4 regions of the Mesorhizobium sp. P2_E10 genome follow, and region 3 is predicted to be linked to each of the others. Evidence: predicted binding sites of a transcription regulator. Region 3 holds the regulator's gene; each other region holds the start of a gene.

The links. The regulator PhoB, encoded in region 3, activates phosphate uptake and scavenging genes when phosphate is short. The targets are predictions, from matches to a motif close to TGTCATNNANCTGTCAT.
Region 1: AC1D0N_RS19560 (bifunctional 2',3'-cyclic-nucleotide 2'-phosphodiesterase/3'-nucleotidase) is a predicted target of PhoB. The motif match lies at 1,857-1,873, and genes of this name have one in related genera.
Region 2: AC1D0N_RS25980 (alkaline phosphatase D family protein) is a predicted target of PhoB. The motif match lies at 2,583-2,599, and genes of this name have one in related genera.
Region 4: AC1D0N_RS16070 (acid phosphatase) is a predicted target of PhoB. The motif match lies at 2,815-2,831, and genes of this name have one in related genera.

Annotation. Positions count from the first base shown of each region.
Region 1 covers NZ_JBFUEK010000007.1:54,905-59,103, reverse strand. The annotation lists gene AC1D0N_RS19560 (bifunctional 2',3'-cyclic-nucleotide 2'-phosphodiesterase/3'-nucleotidase) at 1-1,754, opposite strand, end outside; gene AC1D0N_RS19555 (NAD(P)/FAD-dependent oxidoreductase) at 1,894-3,159, opposite strand; gene AC1D0N_RS19550 (5-formyltetrahydrofolate cyclo-ligase) at 3,335-3,985, shown strand.
Region 2 covers NZ_JBFUEK010000013.1:112,100-116,298, reverse strand. The annotation lists gene typA (translational GTPase TypA) at 1-451, opposite strand, end outside; gene AC1D0N_RS25985 (hypothetical protein) at 648-929, shown strand; gene AC1D0N_RS25980 (alkaline phosphatase D family protein) at 942-2,510, opposite strand; gene AC1D0N_RS25975 (MFS transporter) at 2,791-4,074, opposite strand; gene AC1D0N_RS25970 (TetR/AcrR family transcriptional regulator) at 4,148-4,199, shown strand, end outside.
Region 3 covers NZ_JBFUEK010000006.1:266,278-270,476, reverse strand. The annotation lists gene AC1D0N_RS18500 (ROK family protein) at 1-1,057, shown strand, start outside; gene phoB (phosphate regulon transcriptional regulator PhoB) at 1,396-2,085, opposite strand; gene phoU (phosphate signaling complex protein PhoU) at 2,105-2,812, opposite strand; gene pstB (phosphate ABC transporter ATP-binding protein PstB) at 2,854-3,678, opposite strand; gene pstA (phosphate ABC transporter permease PstA) at 3,696-4,199, opposite strand, start outside.
Region 4 covers NZ_JBFUEK010000005.1:257,944-262,142, forward strand. The annotation lists gene corA (magnesium/cobalt transporter CorA) at 1-106, shown strand, start outside; gene AC1D0N_RS16055 (MaoC family dehydratase) at 210-671, shown strand; gene AC1D0N_RS16060 (MaoC family dehydratase) at 668-1,138, shown strand; gene AC1D0N_RS16065 (adenine phosphoribosyltransferase) at 1,309-1,854, opposite strand; gene AC1D0N_RS16070 (acid phosphatase) at 2,076-2,771, opposite strand; gene AC1D0N_RS16075 (cytochrome c1) at 2,909-3,781, opposite strand; gene AC1D0N_RS16080 (cytochrome b) at 3,809-4,199, opposite strand, start outside.

The DNA of each region.
Region 1 (4,199 bases), on a different contig from region 3:
TCATAGATGATCTTCGAGGCATTGATGTCAGGGAAATTGCCGCCGCCACCGGCGCGGTAATTGTTGGTGGCGACGACAAATTTCCCTGCGGGATCGATTGGTTTTCCGTCGAACATCAGGTCGACGATGCGGTTTGAGCCAGCATTCGCCAGCCCGCCCTTGGCATCGTATTTGGGTGCCTGTGACAGGTCGATCCTGTAACTGACGCCATCGATGACGTCGAAATTGTAGGACGGGAAATCGGTGTTGATGAGCGCCTGGTCGGCTTTGCCAGGCTCGATTCGGTTGAAGATACCGGCCGACATTTCCAGCCATTCCTTGACCTGGGCGCCGGTGATTTCGACGGCGCGCACCGTGTTCGGATAGAGATAGAGGTCGGCGACATTTTTGATCGCGATGTCGCCCACCGGCACGTCGGTATAGTAGTCGGCCCCATTGCGGCCGCCCGCCTTGAAGGGAGCCGCCGCCGAAAGCAGCGGCACATCCTTCCACTGCGTATTCCTAAGGATGTCCTTGAGATACCAGGTCTGCGCCTGGCTGACGATCTGCACCGACGGATCGTCGGCGACCAGCGCAAAATAGGAATAGAGCGGCGCCGAAGTCTTGCCGACGGGCCGGCGCACATAGGCAAGCGTCGCCTCGTGGTCTTTTTTCAAAACATCGACAATGCGCTTGTCGTCTTCGACCGTCGGCTTGTTCGCCTTGTCGATCCGCTCGTAGATCGGCCGCGCCTCGGAGGTCGCCGAAACGACCTTCCATTTCGAGCCGTCGCGCTCCAGCATCAGGTCAATCAGGCCCATATGCGAGCCCCAGAAGCCGCCCATGGCGGCAGGCTTGCCTTGCAGCGTGCCCTTTTGCGTATCGACGGCCTCGAGCGACTGAAAGTCCTTCTTGCCGGGGAAGACCAGATGCTGGTGGCCGGTGAAGACCGCGTCGATGCCCTCGACGCCGGCGACGAAGAACGAGGCGTTCTCCATCATGTCGCCCTGCTTGATGTCGATGCCGGAATGCGAGAGCGCAATGACGATGTCGGCGCCCGCCTCCTTCATCTCAGGCACCCAGGCCTTGGCCGCTTCGACGATGTCGCGCGTCTTGACGTTGCCCTCCAGGTTCTTCAGGTCCCACACCATGACCTGCGGCGGCACGAAGCCGATGATGCCTATTTTGATCGGCTGCTCGGCGCCCGACCCGTCCTTGATCTTCTTGTCGAGGATGACATAGGGCTTGAGGTAGAGCCTGTCGTCGCGCGGGTTCGCCGCAAGCTCGGTGCCGCGGATCAGGTTTGCACAGACGAACGGGAAATTGGCGCCGGCCAACACCTTATCCAGAAACGACAGGCCGTAGTTGAACTCGTGGTTGCCGAGCGTCGAGCATTCATAGCCGAGCAGGTTCATGCCCTTCATGATCGGATGCAGGTCGCCGTCCTTCATCCCCTTTTCATAGGCGATGTAGTCGCCCATCGGATTGCCTTGCAGAAGGTCGCCATTGTCGATCAGCATCGCGTTGGTGGCTTCCTTGCGCACCGCCGCAATCAGCGACGCCGTCCGCGACAGCCCCATCGTGTCGTTTGGTTTGTCGGCGTAGTAATCGTAAGGCAGCACATTCACATGGATGTCGGTCGTTTCCATGATCCTGAGATGCGCCTGGTTGGCTTGCGCGCGAGCGGAGAACGGGTGGAGCATGATCAGCGCGCCTGCAGCAGTGGCGCCGGCGAGAAAGCCGCGGCGGGACACGGGGTGGAGCAGTTGGGGCATTGTTTCTTCCTACTTCGACAAGTGACAAGCCCAGACCCCGAAGCAGAAGCTTCGCGCCGAAATCCGGCCATGTCCACCGCGAAGTCAATTGATCAGGAAAAGGTGACGGGCGGATGAAACACCCTCCCGGAGCGAAACGTCAGCCCCTGTCGTCATTGCCCTGCGTGATCAGCCGCGCGCTGCGCTGGCCCGTCAGATAGATCCATAGCCAGCTTAACGAGACCGCGAGCCGGTTGCGGAAACCGATCAGAAAATAGATGTGCGCAATTCCCCACAGCCACCAGGCGAGCCAGCCGGTGAGCTTGATCCAGCCGAAATCGATCGCGGCGGCGCGTTTGCCGATCGTCGCCAGATCGCCGGCATGGCTGTAGTGGAAAGGACGCGCGGTCCTGTCACCGTCAAGCCTGGCCTTGATGGTAGCCGCAACATGCCGGCCCTCCTGCTTGGCGGAAGGCGCCACACCGGGTACCGGCCGTCCATCGGACCGCAGTACGAGGGCGGCGTCGCCGATGACAAAAATCTCCGGGCTGCCAGGCACGCTGAGGTCAGGCTCGACGAGCACCCTGCCCGCGCGGTCTGCCTTCGCTCCAAGCCATTCGGCGGCGGGCGAAGCGGCAACGCCGGCTGCCCAGAGGATCGTTCGGGCCGCCAGTTGCCTGTCACCAAAGACCACGCCTTCGGCGTCGCAGCGCGTCACGGCCCGGCCGAGCTCGATCGTCACGCCCAGCCGCTCGAGCGCCTTTCCAGCGTAATCGGAGAGTTTTGGCGCGAAATTGGCAAGAATGCGGTCACCGGCCTCGATCAGCACCACGCGCGTTTGCCGCGTATCGATGTTGCGGAACTCGCCGCGTAGCGTGTCATGCGCCAGTTCGATGATGGTGCCGGCAAGCTCCACACCGGTCGGCCCGCCACCGACAATCGCAATGGTCAGAAGCGCTTGGCGTTTGGCAGGGTCGGTTTCGCGCTCGGCCTGCTCGAACGCCAGCAGAATGCGTCGCCGAATGGTGGTGGCGTCCTCCAGCGTCTTTAGCCCCGGCGCGAAAGGCTCCCATTCGTCATGGCCGAAATAGGCGTGGCGGGCTCCGGTGGCCAGCACCAGCGTGTCGTAGGCGACGGCACTGCCGTCATCGAGCAGCACGCGCTTGCCGGCGCGGTCGACGCCACTGACATTGGCGAGCAGCGTTGTCACGTCCTTGCGCTTGCGCAACAGGTGCCGGATCGGCCAGGCGACCTCCGAGGTCGCCAGCGCCGTCGTCGCCACCTGGTAGAGCAGCGGCTGGAACAGGTGATGGTTGCGCTTGTCGATCATGGTGATGCGCACCGGCGCGCCAGCAAGCGCACGGGTGAATTCGAGACCGCCGAAACCTGCGCCGACAACGACGACATGATGGCTGGCTTCGTTCATCTCATTCACCTCAGGAGAGCAAGATCATCAAGCGTGATCTAGGTATTTTTGTGCACCGCAACAATATCCGGACCTGGAACGACTGCCCGGAGTCGCCGTTCGATGTCGTGAACGCACATGCCGCACACCAAGGCCGGGGTATAGCGTTGCCGAAACAGCATGCCGAGGATGAAGCATGGCCAACGATCATGACGACGAAGGTCCGGCGCAGTATGCTTCGCCACCCTGCTTCATGCATGAACTCGATCCGGAGTTTCGGATGCCCTTGAGCGACTGGACCGACGTGAAACGCTGGCGCAAGGCCGAGCGCGAGCGGCTGATCGCGGCCCGTCTCGCCGTTTCCGCCGACGCGCGGGCAGCGATGTCGCAGCGCATCGCCGAAGGTCTTGACGCCGTCATCGGCGACATCGCCGGCCGCATGGTCAGCCTCTATTGGCCATTTCGCGGCGAGCCGGACCTGCGGCCCTGGATGGCTTCCATCAACGAACGTGGCGGCCGCACCGCGCTGCCTGTGGTCATCGAGAAAGGCCAACCGCTAGTCTTTCGCGCCTACGTGCCCGGCGACCGGCTGGAAAAGGGCGTCTGGAACATCCCGATCCCGGCGCAAGGCGACCCGGTGTTGCCCGATATCGTCATTTCGCCGATCGTCGGCATCGATCCCGGTCACTACCGACTGGGCTATGGCGGCGGCTTCTTCGATCGCACGCTGGCCGCGATGCCGTTCAAGCCGCTGGTCATCGGCGTTGGCTACGAACTGCAGCGCATCGCGACCATCTATCCGCAGCCGCACGACATCCCGATGGATCGGATCGTCACCGAGGCCTAAGCGCAAATGTCACGTGACAAAAATCCGACTTGGTCGATAAATAATCTTTGAGCGGACCATGCTGCGGCGGACCGTTTCGACATGCGCTGTGGGCGGATCCAACAGTGTCCGGTCGCTCATTAGATCGGCTGCTTCACAACGGATGTTAATATGATCGGACGAACTATAGCGGCTGCCCTTGCGATAGCGTTTTGCTTTTCGCCTTCGCATGCGC
Region 2 (4,199 bases), on a different contig from region 3:
CGTCGAGGGCGGCAAACAGGTCGAACACTTCGTTGACCACCTCGACATGGCGGGCGTCCGGGCGGTCGATCTTGTTGATGACGACGATCGGCTTGAGGCCGACCTTGAGCGCCTTGCCGACGACGAACTTGGTCTGCGGCATCGGCCCTTCGGCGGCGTCGACCAGCACGATGGCCGAATCCACCATCGACAGGATGCGCTCGACCTCGCCGCCGAAATCGGCGTGGCCGGGGGTGTCGACGATGTTGATGCGGGTATCCTTCCAGTCGACCGAGGTCGCCTTGGCCAGGATGGTGATGCCGCGTTCCTTTTCGAGGTCGTTGGAATCCATGGCGCGCTCGGCGACGCGCTGATTGTCGCGGAAGGAGCCGGATTGCCGGAGCAATTGATCAACCAGGGTGGTTTTTCCATGGTCGACGTGCGCGATGATCGCGATATTACGAATTTTCATGTTGTGGTCTCGGGAGCGTTGCAGGCAGCAGGCCAAAAGGCGCCGCCTCTTTCGGTTGCGCGGCTCATACAGGGTTTTTCGCAATTGCGAAAGAGGCGCTCGTCACCAAATACTCATCAAATCTTAAACATCCGCGTGTGAAATGATTTCATTAACCAAGGCGGGAACCTTTCGGGGCCCGGGTAGTTCGACCTCTATGACCGATCACGTCATCAAATTCAGGCAGATCCTGGCATGGGCCGCCCTCGCGGTCGTGCTTGCCGCGGGCGCCGCACAGTCGGCCGCGACGCTGAAACAGACGCAGCCGCCGCTGGCGTCCGACACGCCGACGGCAGAGCAGCTTTTTGCCGACGCCCCCGATGGCGTCGACCCGATGGTGACCGGGCCGGTCACCGCTGCCTTCAAGCAGCGGCAGGAAGCCGCCAACTGCGACAGCGCGGTCTGGCCCAACATTCCGACGGTTTGCTATCCAAACTAGCAGCTTGGCCGCTCACGCCGACCGAACCGGATCGAGCGTCACCTTGTAGAGCTCATTGTCGTCGCGATCCATCAGCCGCACCGTCAATTGCTCGCTGGCGCCGTTGATGTCGACCAGGCCGAAGAACTGCAGGCCGGCTGACGGCGGCAGGTTCTGGGCCTGCTCGGCGGTCGGCGCCTTGATGAATTTCAGCTCCGGACCGAAGGTCATGTCGAAATCGTTCGGGCCGAACGTGCCGGCATGGATCGGACCCGAGACGAATTCCCAGAACGGGTTGAAATCCTGGAACTGCGCCTTGTCGGGGTTGTAGTAGTGCGCCGCCGTGTAGTGCACGTCGGCGGTCAGCCAGACAATGTTGCTGATGCCGGCATTCTTGATGTAGCGCAGCAGGTCGGCGATCTCGAGCTCGCGGCCCTTTGGCAGGCCGTTGTCGCCATTGCTGACCGCCTCGGCGCCAACCTTCTTGGCGCCATCGTTCCAGACGACGAGGCCAAGCGGCATGTCGGCGGCGATGATCTTCCAGGTCGCCTTGGAGTTTGCCAGTTCGCGCTTCAGCCATTTCGTCTGCTGTTCGCCCAGCATGCGCGATTCCGGCGTCATCGTATCCTGCATATCCGGACCGTTGGGGCCGCGATAGGACCGCATGTCGAGGAAGAACACGTCGAGCAGCGGCCCGTAGGCGATCTTGCGATAGACGCGGCCGGGCTCGGACGGCTCGTAGCGGATCGTCGTCATCTCGTGGAAAGCGCGCGCCGCACGCGCCGCCAGCACATGGATGGACTTTTCCGAGTAGCGGTCGTCGGCGGTCAGGTCCTTCGAATCCGACCAGTTGTTCAGCACCTCATGGTCGTCCCACTGATAGAAGGTCGGGCAGATGGCGCTGAGGCCGAGCACGTTCTTGTCCATCATGTTGTACTTCCACTGGTCGCGGTATTCGTCCAGCGTCTGCGCAACCTTGCGCTTGCCGTCGATGAGCACGACATTCTTCCACTTGCCGCCGCCGGGCAGGTCGACCTCGTCCTTCATGGCGCCGTCGGCATAGATGGTGTCGCCCGAATGCAGGAAGAAATCGGGCGTGTGCTTGCCGATCGTGGCATAGGTCTTCATGCCGGTCTCGTCGATGCCCCAGCCCTGGCCGGCGGTATCGCCCGACCAGGCGAACTTGATGTCGCGCTTGGAGGCCGGCGCCGTGCGGAAGCGACCAACGATCGGTTCGGACACCGCGTTGATATCGGCGAGATCGGCCGCAACCATGCGGTAAAAAATGTCTTGGTCGGAAGCGAGGTCGGTGAGCAGCCGCTTCACCGTATAGTCGCTTGCCGGCGAGGTATCGAGCGGCGCCAGCCGGGTGGCATTGGCGAAATTTTCCGTCGACGACACTTCGAACATGACGCGCGACGGCCGGTCCGTGCGCGTCCACACCATGCCGCTGGTGGCGTCGACGTCGCCGGACTGGATGCCATGGGTAAAGGCCGGCCGCTGGTTGGCGCGCGAATAATAGGGCATTGCCAGCCCCGAGACGCCGACCAGCCCTACGGCGCTGGCGGAAGTGACGAAAGCGCGGCGGGAAATCTTGTTCATGGCTGTCTCCTGGATGGCTTCGAACGGTGCCACCAAGGTCCAGCTTCAATGTTTCAGCCACATCTCCAAACCATGAAGGTTTGATAACAGTGAACAGGCGGGTGATCTCCCCCCTCGAGGGGGAGATGTCGCCGAAGGCGACAGAGGGGGTCGTCTCGCATGGAGCGCCTACCTCCTCTTTCGTCACAAAGAAACGCCAAGCCCGGTCGAACCGACCCCCTCTGACCGCTTCGCGGCCATCTCCCCCTCAAGGGGGAGATCAGCGCTCGACTGTCGCGCCTTAAGCCGGCTGCGGCTCCGGATCAAAGGCCGGACGGCTCGTATTGATCAGCAGCGAGAGACAGGCGGCGGCAATGGCCGTCATGCCGGCGATCAGGAAGGCCAGTTCGTAATTGCCCTGCAATTCGCGCATGGTGCCGCCGAAGAAAGCCGCGGAGGCCGCGCCGATCTGATGGCCGGCGACGATCCAGCCGAACACGATCGGCCCGCTGCGGTCGCCGAATGCCTCGTTGGCGAGCCGCAGCGTCGGCGGCACGGTGGCGATCCAGTCGAGACCGTAGAGCACGGCGAAGATGATCAGGCTGGTCGCCGAGAAGCCGGAATAGGGCAGATAGATCAGCGCCAGGCCGCGAATGCCATAGTAGACGCCGAGCAGCTTGCGCGGGTCGAAACGGTCGGTGAGCCAACCCGACAGCGTCGTGCCGATCAGGTCGAAAATGCCCATCATCGACAACAGGCCGGCGGCCTGCACCTCACCGATGCCCATGTCGCCGCAGAACGCGATCAGATGCGTGCCGACCAATCCGTTGGTGGTGAAGCCGCAGATGAAGAAGGTGGCAAACAGGTACCAGAAGACGCGGGTGCCAGCGGCGCGGCGCAATGTGTTGAGCGTGTGCGCCAGGAAATTGCCTTGCGATGCCGGTGGCACCGGCGGCACGTCGTCGAGTTCGGCGCCGTAGCGCACCATGCCGATCGAGGCCGGCCGCTCCGGCACCAGCAGCCAGACCAGCGGCAGCAGGCAGGCAGTGGCGACGGAGATCGCGATGGCGACCGGCTTCCAGCCGCCCGACTGGGCGAGCGCGGCCAGCAGCGGCAGGAACACCAACAGGCCGGTGGCGCTGGAGGCCGACATCAGGCCCATCACCAGGCCGCGATTGGTCTTGAACCAGCGGTTGACGATGGTGGCGCCAAGCACGGTGGCGACCGCGCCCGAACCGATCCCGGAAAATACGCCCCAGGTGATGAGCAGATGCCATGGCTTGGTCATCAGCAGGCTGAGCGCCGTCGAGGCCGACATCACCATCAGCGAGGCAAGCAGCGTGCGGCGCAAGCCTATCCGCTCCATCAGTGCCGCAGCGAACGGTCCGGTCATGCCATAGAGGAAAATGCCGACGGCAGCGGCCAGCGAAACCACATCGCGCCGCCAGCCAAAACTTTCTTCCAGTGGCAGCATCATGACGGCAGGCGCGGAACGCAAACCGGCCGCGATCAGCAAACAGAGAAAGATGACGCCGACCACGACGAAAGCGTAGCGCTGGCCAAAGGGACGGGATTGAGCTATCATGTTACTGACCGGTACGTTACAGTTAAGGCAAAGGTATACGTACCGATCGGTAACACGTCAATCGAGTCATGCCATGCCAACGGACAAAAATATTGAACTGACCATCAGCGACGATCATGCATCGT
Region 3 (4,199 bases):
GCCGGTTTCGCTGAAACGCGGTCGGCCGCAAGTCGGTCTCGGACTCAATCCGGAAGCCGCCGCTGTGATGACCGTGGTGCTGTCGCTGAATTTCCTTTCCGTCGCTGTCATCGACTACGCCGGCCAGGTGGTGGCCGAAGAGCAGCGCCGGCTGGACACGCTGACCATGCCGCGCGACGAACTGATCGGCGAATGTGTCGCCATAGTCAGGCGTCGGCTCGAGGATCCCGACCTCGACACCCACAGCGTTGCCCGCATTGCTATGGGCATCCAAGGCATCACCGATTCGCACGCCCGCGCCATGCTGTGGTCGCCGATCACGCCGCAGACCGACATCGCCTTCGCCGACATACTGGAAGGCGAATTCGGCATTCCGGCCACCATGGAAAACGACTGCAACATGATGGCGGTGGCGCTGCAGTGGCGCGATCCGGTCCGCTACCACGACGATTTCATCGCCATCCTTTTGTCGCACGGCATCGGCATGGGACTGGTGCTGAAGGGCGAGCTGTTCACCGGCACCCATTCATCGGGCGGCGAGTTCGGCCACATGATCCATCGCCCGGGCGGGGCGCTGTGCCGTTGCGGGCGGCGCGGCTGCGTCGAGGCCTATGCCGGCAACTACGCCATCTGGCGCAACGCCAGGCAATTGGGCGAGGACGCCGAGCCGGTCGCCGATGTCAGCGACGCCGACATGCGGGCGCTCGCCGTCGCGGCACGCGAGAAAGACGGGCCGGAGCGCGAGGCCTACCGCAAGGCCGGCGAAGCGCTCGGCTTCGGCCTCGGCAGTCTTTTTGCGCTGATCGATCCCGCGCCGGTCGCCATGGTCGGCGTCAGCGCCGCCGCCTTCGACCTGATCGAACCGGCGCTGCGCGAGGCCATCGCCCAGACCGCCGGCGGCCAGCACTCGAAATCGATCTCCTTCGACACCGAACCGAACGAATTGCCGCTGATCCGCGAAGGCTGCGCCATGCGGGCACTGAGCTTCGTCGACCAGGAGATCTTCGCGCCGGGCGGGCAGGCACGGGCTGGCGCTATCGGGAAAGACGTGGCCTGAGGACGACGTCAATCATTGATGCCGCAGATTGTCGCCGACTTTGGAGATTGGCCGAAGCCGTCCCAACGTCGTCATCCCAGGGCGAAGCAGGAGCGAAGCTCCGTCGCGGAGACCCTGGGATCCATGCCGTGAAATCGGTCAAAGAATTCAACGGGGCAGAATTCTGCACAGTAGCAACGCCTTGAGGTCGCGGCATGGATCCTTGGGTCTGCGCCGCGTCGCTACGCTCCTTGCTTCGCCCAAGGATGACGAAGCCATGAGCGGGCTGAGCCAATCATCGACGCGTGAGGTCCGGGAGTGGACGCATTCAACCAATAAACGCTTCCGCGCCGAGGGACCTAGTCTTCGCGGATCGCGTAGCCCGCCCCGCGGATGGTGCGGATGACGTCGGGCATGCGGCCATTGTTGACCGCCTTGCGCAGCCGCCCGACATGGACGTCGACCGTGCGCTCGTCGATATAGATCGTCTCGCCCCAGACATTGTCGAGCAACTGGCTGCGCGAGAACACCCGGCCGGGATGCCGCATCATGAACTCGAGCAGCCGGAATTCTGTCGGCCCGAGCCGGATCTCGCTCTTCTTGCGATAGACCCGGTGCGATTCGCGGTCGAGCACTATGTCGCCGACCTTGAGCACACTGGACAGGACTTCCGGCTTGGCGCGGCGCAGCAGCGCCTTGACCCTGGCCATGAATTCCGGCGTCGAGAACGGCTTGACCAGATAATCGTCGGCGCCGGTCGACAGGCCGCGCACGCGGTCGCTCTCTTCGCCGCGCGCGGTCAGCATGATGATCGGCAGCCGCTCGGTTTCGGGCCGCATCCTCAGGCGCCGGCACAGCTCGATGCCGGAAACCGACGGCACCATCCAGTCCAGCACCAGCAGGTCGGGCACGTTTTCCTGCAAGCGGATTTCGGCCTCGTCGCCGCGCGTCACCACCTCGACCTGGTAACCTTCGGATTCGAGATTGTAGCGGAGGAGCACGCCTAGCGGCTCCTCGTCCTCCACCACCATGATGCGTGGCGCGATCATCGACTGGTCACCTTTGTCGTCATGCCGCCGGCGCGGACATCGCCGTCTCGTCCTGCTTCGGACGATTGGCGGGCAATTGCGAGCCGGTCAAAACATAATATGCATTTTCGGCGATGTTGGTCACATGGTCGCCGATGCGTTCGAGGTTCTTGGCGCAGAACAACAGATGCGTGCAGGCGGTGATGTTGCGCGGGTCTTCCATCATGTAGGTCAAAAGCTCGCGGAACACCGAGGTGTATTTGACGTCGATGCGCTCGTCGTCGTTTCTGAGCTTGGCGAGCGCTGCCGCATCGGCGGCGGCGTATTCCTCGACCACCCCTTGCACCTGGATGAGCACCAGTTGGGCCATCGCATCGATGGAATGCGACAGGTCGCGCGGCGTGACGCTGAGGCCGACGGTGCCGACGCGCTTGGCGATGTTCTTGGCCAGGTCGCCGATGCGCTCGAGGTCGCCGGCCATGCGGATCGAGCCGACCACTGCGCGCAAATCGTTGGCCATCGGCTGGCGCTTGGCGATCAGCGTGATGGCGCGGTCGTCCAGCTCGCGCTGGCGCGCATCCATGATGGCGTCGTCGGAGACGACGCGCTGCGCCAGGGCGTTGTCCGAATTGAGCAGCGCCTTGGTCGAGCCGCTGACCATCGAGCCGGCGAGATCGCCCATGTCGCGGATCAGCTTGCTGATCTGCCCCAACTCTTCATCGAAAGATGCGACGGTATGTTCACCCATGATCCTCGTCCTCGTGCCTGAAACTTCGCTGCCGGAACCGCTCAGCCGAACCGGCCTGTGATGTAGTCCTGGGTGCGCTTGTCGTCGGGATTGGTGAACATCTTGTCGGTGGCGCCCTCCTCGACGAGATAGCCGAGATGGAACATCGCCGTGCGCTGCGACACGCGCGCCGCCTGCTGCATCGAGTGGGTGACGATGACGATCGTGTAGTTCTGGCGCAGTTCGTCGATCAGTTCCTCGACACGGGCGGTGGCGATCGGATCGAGCGCCGAGCAGGGCTCGTCCATCAGGATCACCTCGGGCGACACGGCAATGGCGCGCGCGATGCACAGACGCTGCTGCTGGCCGCCGGAAAGGCCGGTGCCGGGCTCCTGCAAGCGATCCTTGACCTCGTTCCAGATCGCCGCCTTCTTCAGGCTCGACTCGACGATCTGATCCATGTCGGCCTTGCGCTTGGCCAGTCCGTGGATGCGCGGGCCGTAGGCGACGTTCTCGTAGATCGACTTCGGGAACGGATTGGGCTTCTGGAACACCATGCCGACGCGCGCCCTGAGCTCGACGACGTCGATGCTCTTGTCGTAGATATCCTCTTCGTCCAGCGTGATCTTGCCGGTCACCCGCGCCGAATCGATGGTGTCGTTCATGCGGTTGAGGCAGCGCAGGAAGGTCGACTTGCCGCAGCCCGACGGGCCGATCAGCGCCGTCACCTGGTTGAGGCGCACGTCGAGATTGACGTCGAACAACGCCTGCTTCTCGCCGTAGAACACGCCGACCTTGTCGCCGCGCATCTTGATCACTTCGTTCGACTTGGCGTTCATTTTATCGCCCACAGCGTTTTCAAGGGACTGTTCGGTCATGATGTTCATACCAAAATGCCTTTTTTCTACCAGCGCCGCTCGAACCGGCGCCGAAGCACGATCGCGGTGATGTTCATGGCCATGAGGAAGACCAGCAGGATGATGATGGCGCCGGACATGCGTTCGACGAAGGCGCGTTCGGCCTCGTTCGCCCACAGGTAGATCTGCACCGGCAGCGCCGTCGCCGGATCGAAAGGTGTCTTCGGATAGTCGGCAACGAAGGCGACCATACCGATCAAGAGCAGCGGCGCGGTTTCGCCGAGCGCGCGCGCCAGGCCGATGATGGTGCCGGTGAGAATGCCGGGGGCGGCTAGCGGCAGTATATGCTGGAACACCATCTGCATCTTGGAAGCGCCAAGACCAAGCGCTGCCGCGCGGATCGACGGCGGCACGGCGGCCAGTGCCGCGCGCGTCGCGATGATGATCGTCGGCAGCGTCATCAGCGTCAGCACCAGGCCGCCGACGAAAGCGGCCGAGCGCGGCATGCCGAGGAAGTTGATGAAGACGGCAAGGCCGAGAAGGCCGAAGAC
Region 4 (4,199 bases), on a different contig from region 3:
CATCCCCGAGCTCAAATGGCAGCTCGGCTACCCCTTCGCCATCGGCTTGATGATCCTGTCGGCGATCCTGCCCTTCTGGTATTTCCGTCGCCGCGGCTGGCTCTGAGCAAGGCTTGGCTCACCAGAAATCGCTTGACCAAACGCCGTCCGGCCTGCATCCGGGAACGCCGATCCTTGGCGATCGTACAATCTTGAACCGGATTCGGATGATGACCGGAAAGACTTGGGCCTACGAGGATTTCACCGAGGGCGCGTCGCTCGACCTCGGCAAGAAGCAGGTAAGTGCGGCCGAGATCATCGAATTCGCGCAGGAATTCGATGCGCAGCCAATGCATCTCGACGAGGAAGCCGGCAAGGCCAGCATCCTTGGCGGGCTGGCGGCTTCCGGCTGGCACACCTGCGCCATGTTCATGCGCATGCTGTGTGATGCCTTCCTGCTCGACTCGACCTCGCAAGGGGCACCCGGCGTCGACCAGGTCAAATGGAAGAAGCCGGTGCTGGCCGGCGACACGCTCACCGGCAAAGCGACAGTGCTTGCCAAACGCGTTTCCAGGTCGAAGCCGCAGATCGGCCTGATCACCATGCGCAGCGAACTGTTCAACCAGCGCGGCGAAAGCGTCTTCGAATTCGAAAACACCTGCATGTTCCTGACCCGTGAGGCCAGCGCATGACGCTGGACGAGTACTTTTGCATCGGTGTCGCCGTCACGCTCGGTTCGCATAGATTCGAACCCGAGGCGATCAAGACATTCGCCCGCAAATACGATCCGCAGGTTTTTCATGTCGACGAAGAGGCGGCAAAGAACAGCGTCTTGGGCGGCCTCTGCGCGTCAGGCTGGCATACCGCCGCCACCTGGATGAAATACAATCTCGAAACCCGCATGGACGCCGAAGGCATCAACTGGACCGGCCCCGGCCCGTTGCCCGAATTCGGCCCCTCGCCCGGCTTCAAGAACCTGAAATGGCTGAAGCCTGTCTATGCCGGTGAAACCGTCACCTTCAGCCGCACCGCACTTTCCCATCGCCCCATTGCCTCGCGCCCCGGCTGGCGAATGCTGGCGCTACGCGCGGAAGCCTTCGATTCGACCGGCGACAAGGTGCTGGAGTTTGAGAGCGCGGTGCTGGTGAAGGCGGGGTGAGTTTCTTCCTTCTCCCCGTTCACGGGGAGAAGGTGCCCGAAGGGCGGATGAGGGGCGGCACCAGCGTTGGTGTCCCGCGTTGCCCTACCCTGCCCTTCGCTATCGCTCCGGGCGTTCGAGCCCTTTGAAAGGTCCACTGGACCTTTCAATTTGCCTTCGGCAAACCGGTCTCAAACCCCCTCAAACCCGATCAGCGTCCTGACCGGCACGCCGAGCGCTTCCAGCTTGGCACGCCCGCCCAGGTCCGGCAGGTCGATGACGAAGCAGGCGGCGAGAATGTCGGCGCCGATCTGCCGCAGCAGCTTCACCGCCGCCTCCGCCGTGCCGCCGGTGGCGATCAGGTCGTCGACGAGGATCACCTTCTCGCCCGGTGCAACGCCGTCCTTGTGCATCTCCATCTCGTCCAACCCATATTCCAGGCTGTAGGCGACGCGCACCGTCTCGTAGGGCAGCTTGCCCTTCTTGCGGATCGGCACGAAACCGGCCGAAAGCTGGTGGGCGACGGCGCCGCCGAGAATGAAGCCGCGCGCTTCGATGCCGGCGATCTTGTCGATCTTCTGGCCGGCATAGGGATGCACCAGTTCGTCGATGGCGCGGCGGAAGGCGCGCGCATTGCCGAGCAGCGTCGTGATGTCGCGAAACAAGATACCGGGCTTCGGATAATCGGGAATGGTGCGGATCGCGGCAAGCAGCGTGTCTTCAAGGGACGATTTCATCAGGCGGCTCTCCGGGGATCGGTCGTCCAGATTCGGCAGAAGGACGTCAAAGGGATTTGGCCGATCGTAACCCGGCGAGGCCAAGGACGGCTACCGCCATGTGCCGCTTGGCAAAAAATTGTCTGGCAAAGGATCGGTTCGCTTTGTGGCCGTGACCGCACTAAAAAGGGCGCCTGGGGCGCCCTTTTCGTGTGCCGGCTGCCTTTTGGGCAGGATGGTCGTCACATGCCAAGGTCGGAGCGGAGCTCGGACCGCGCCACTTCGTATTCGGCCTTGAAATCGGGGCGGCTGAGCAGGATCGCGGCAATGACGCTGCCGGAAATCTTGCCCATCTCGATATCGGAGGGATAGTGGATGCCGCCGACCTCACGGTTGTGAGCGTATTCGGCCGCCCGCGCCATTATCTCGGCGCGCTTTTCGGGAACCATGTCGGAAAGGATGATGCCCATCATGGTGCCGACGGTCGCATGGCCGGACGGCCAGGACCCGGAACTCGACAGCTTGACCACCGGCTTGACCAAGTCGCTGAGCTGATGCGGTCGCGGACGCTTCCAGACATCCTTGGCCGGGTCGACGACCGCGCCTTCGGTGGCAACGACGCGATCGAAGAAGGCGCTGAACTTCGGCAGCGTCTCCTTGTTGAACTTCGGTCCCATGACATCGGCGAAGCGCCAGACGTCCTCCTGGGCATCGGCGATGGCCCGGGCTTCCATTTCAGGGGTACGCGTCACCTGCAGCGTCAGCACCTCGCCCAACTCGGCTTTCGTCTGGGCGGAATCGTTTGCCGGCGGCGGTGGCAGGATCATCGTCAGGTCGATGTCCTTGTTGGTGACGAAGGGTGCCGCGTCCTCGGCATAGGCCGTGGAGCCGACGACAAGCAGCAGAAAGCCTGCTGCCAGCGATGCATATTTTTTCATGGTGCGATCCTTTGATGAGGGCGGCACAGCATCGCCGAATGCGGTGACGGCCATGTGACACGGCCGGTGTTCTCACCTGCTCCAGAATGCAAAAAGGGCGCCTTCCGGCGCCCTCGCATTTTCGAAGCTTGCAGCGCTCAGTGCGCCACGCCTTCCCATACCTTGCGCTTGGTCAGGTAGACCAGCGCGCCGAACAAAAGCAGGAACACCAGGACACGGAAACCGGTCTTCTTGCGGTCTTCCATGTGCGGCTCGGCCGCCCACATCAGGAAAGCCGACACGTCGCGGGAATACTGGTCGACGGTCTGCGGCGAACCGTCGTCATAGGTCACCTGGCCGTCCGAGAGCGGCTTCGGCATCTTCAGCGACACGCCGGACAGGAAGTAGGGATTGTAGTGCGTACCTTCCGGGATCACCATGCCGGCCGGCGGCTGCTCGTCATAGCCGGTCAGCAGCGAGTGGATGTAGTCGGGACCGCCCTGGGCATATTGCGTGAAGATGTCGAAGACGAAGCGCGGAAAGCCGCGCTCGACGCCGCGCGCCTTGGCCAGCAGCGACATGTCGGGCGGGGCAGCGCCGCCATTGGCGGCAGCGGCGGCCTCGACGTTGGCGAACGGCGCCGGAAAATGGTCGGACGGCTTGCCGGGTCGATCGAACATGTCGCCGGCGTCGTTGGGACCGTCATGGATCGTGTATTCGGCCGACAGCGACTTGATCTGGGCTTCCGAGTAACCGAGGCCTTCGAGCGTGCGGAACGCCACCAGGTTCATCGAATGGCAGGCCGAGCAAACTTCCTTGTAGACCTTCAGGCCGCGCTGCAGCTGCGCCTTGTCGTAGGTGCCGAACGGACCGGCGAAGCTCCAGTCCATCTCCTTCGGCTCGTCGATCGGGAAATGCGTCGGCGCGGCAGCGTTGTGTGCCTCTTCGGCGGCGATTGCCCCGGTGTTTGCTGCTCCAACGCCGGCGGCGACAAGGCCAATCAGCGCCAGCGAGGTGAGAATCTTCTTCATGCCAAATCCCCTTAGATTCTCTACCGCTCAGCCCTTGGTTTCCGGCGCGGCCGTAGCCCCCGCAGGATGATGACCGCCGCCCTTGTTCTTCTCAAGCACCGCCTCGGTGATCGAATTGGGCAGCCTTCGCGGCGTCTCGATCAGGCCGAGCACCGGCAACGCGACCAGGAAGAAGGCGAAGTAGAACAGCGTCGCCATCTGCGCCATGAAGACATAGCTGCCCTCGGCAGGTTGCGAGCCCAACCATCCGAGCAGGATGGCGTCGGCCGCGAACAGCCAGAAGAACAATTTGTACCACGGGCGGTAGACCGCCGAGCGCACCTTCGAGGTGTCGAGCCAAGGCACCAGGAACAGCATGACGATGGCGCCGAACATGCACAGCACGCCGCCGAGCTTGGAATTGATCGGCCCGATGTTG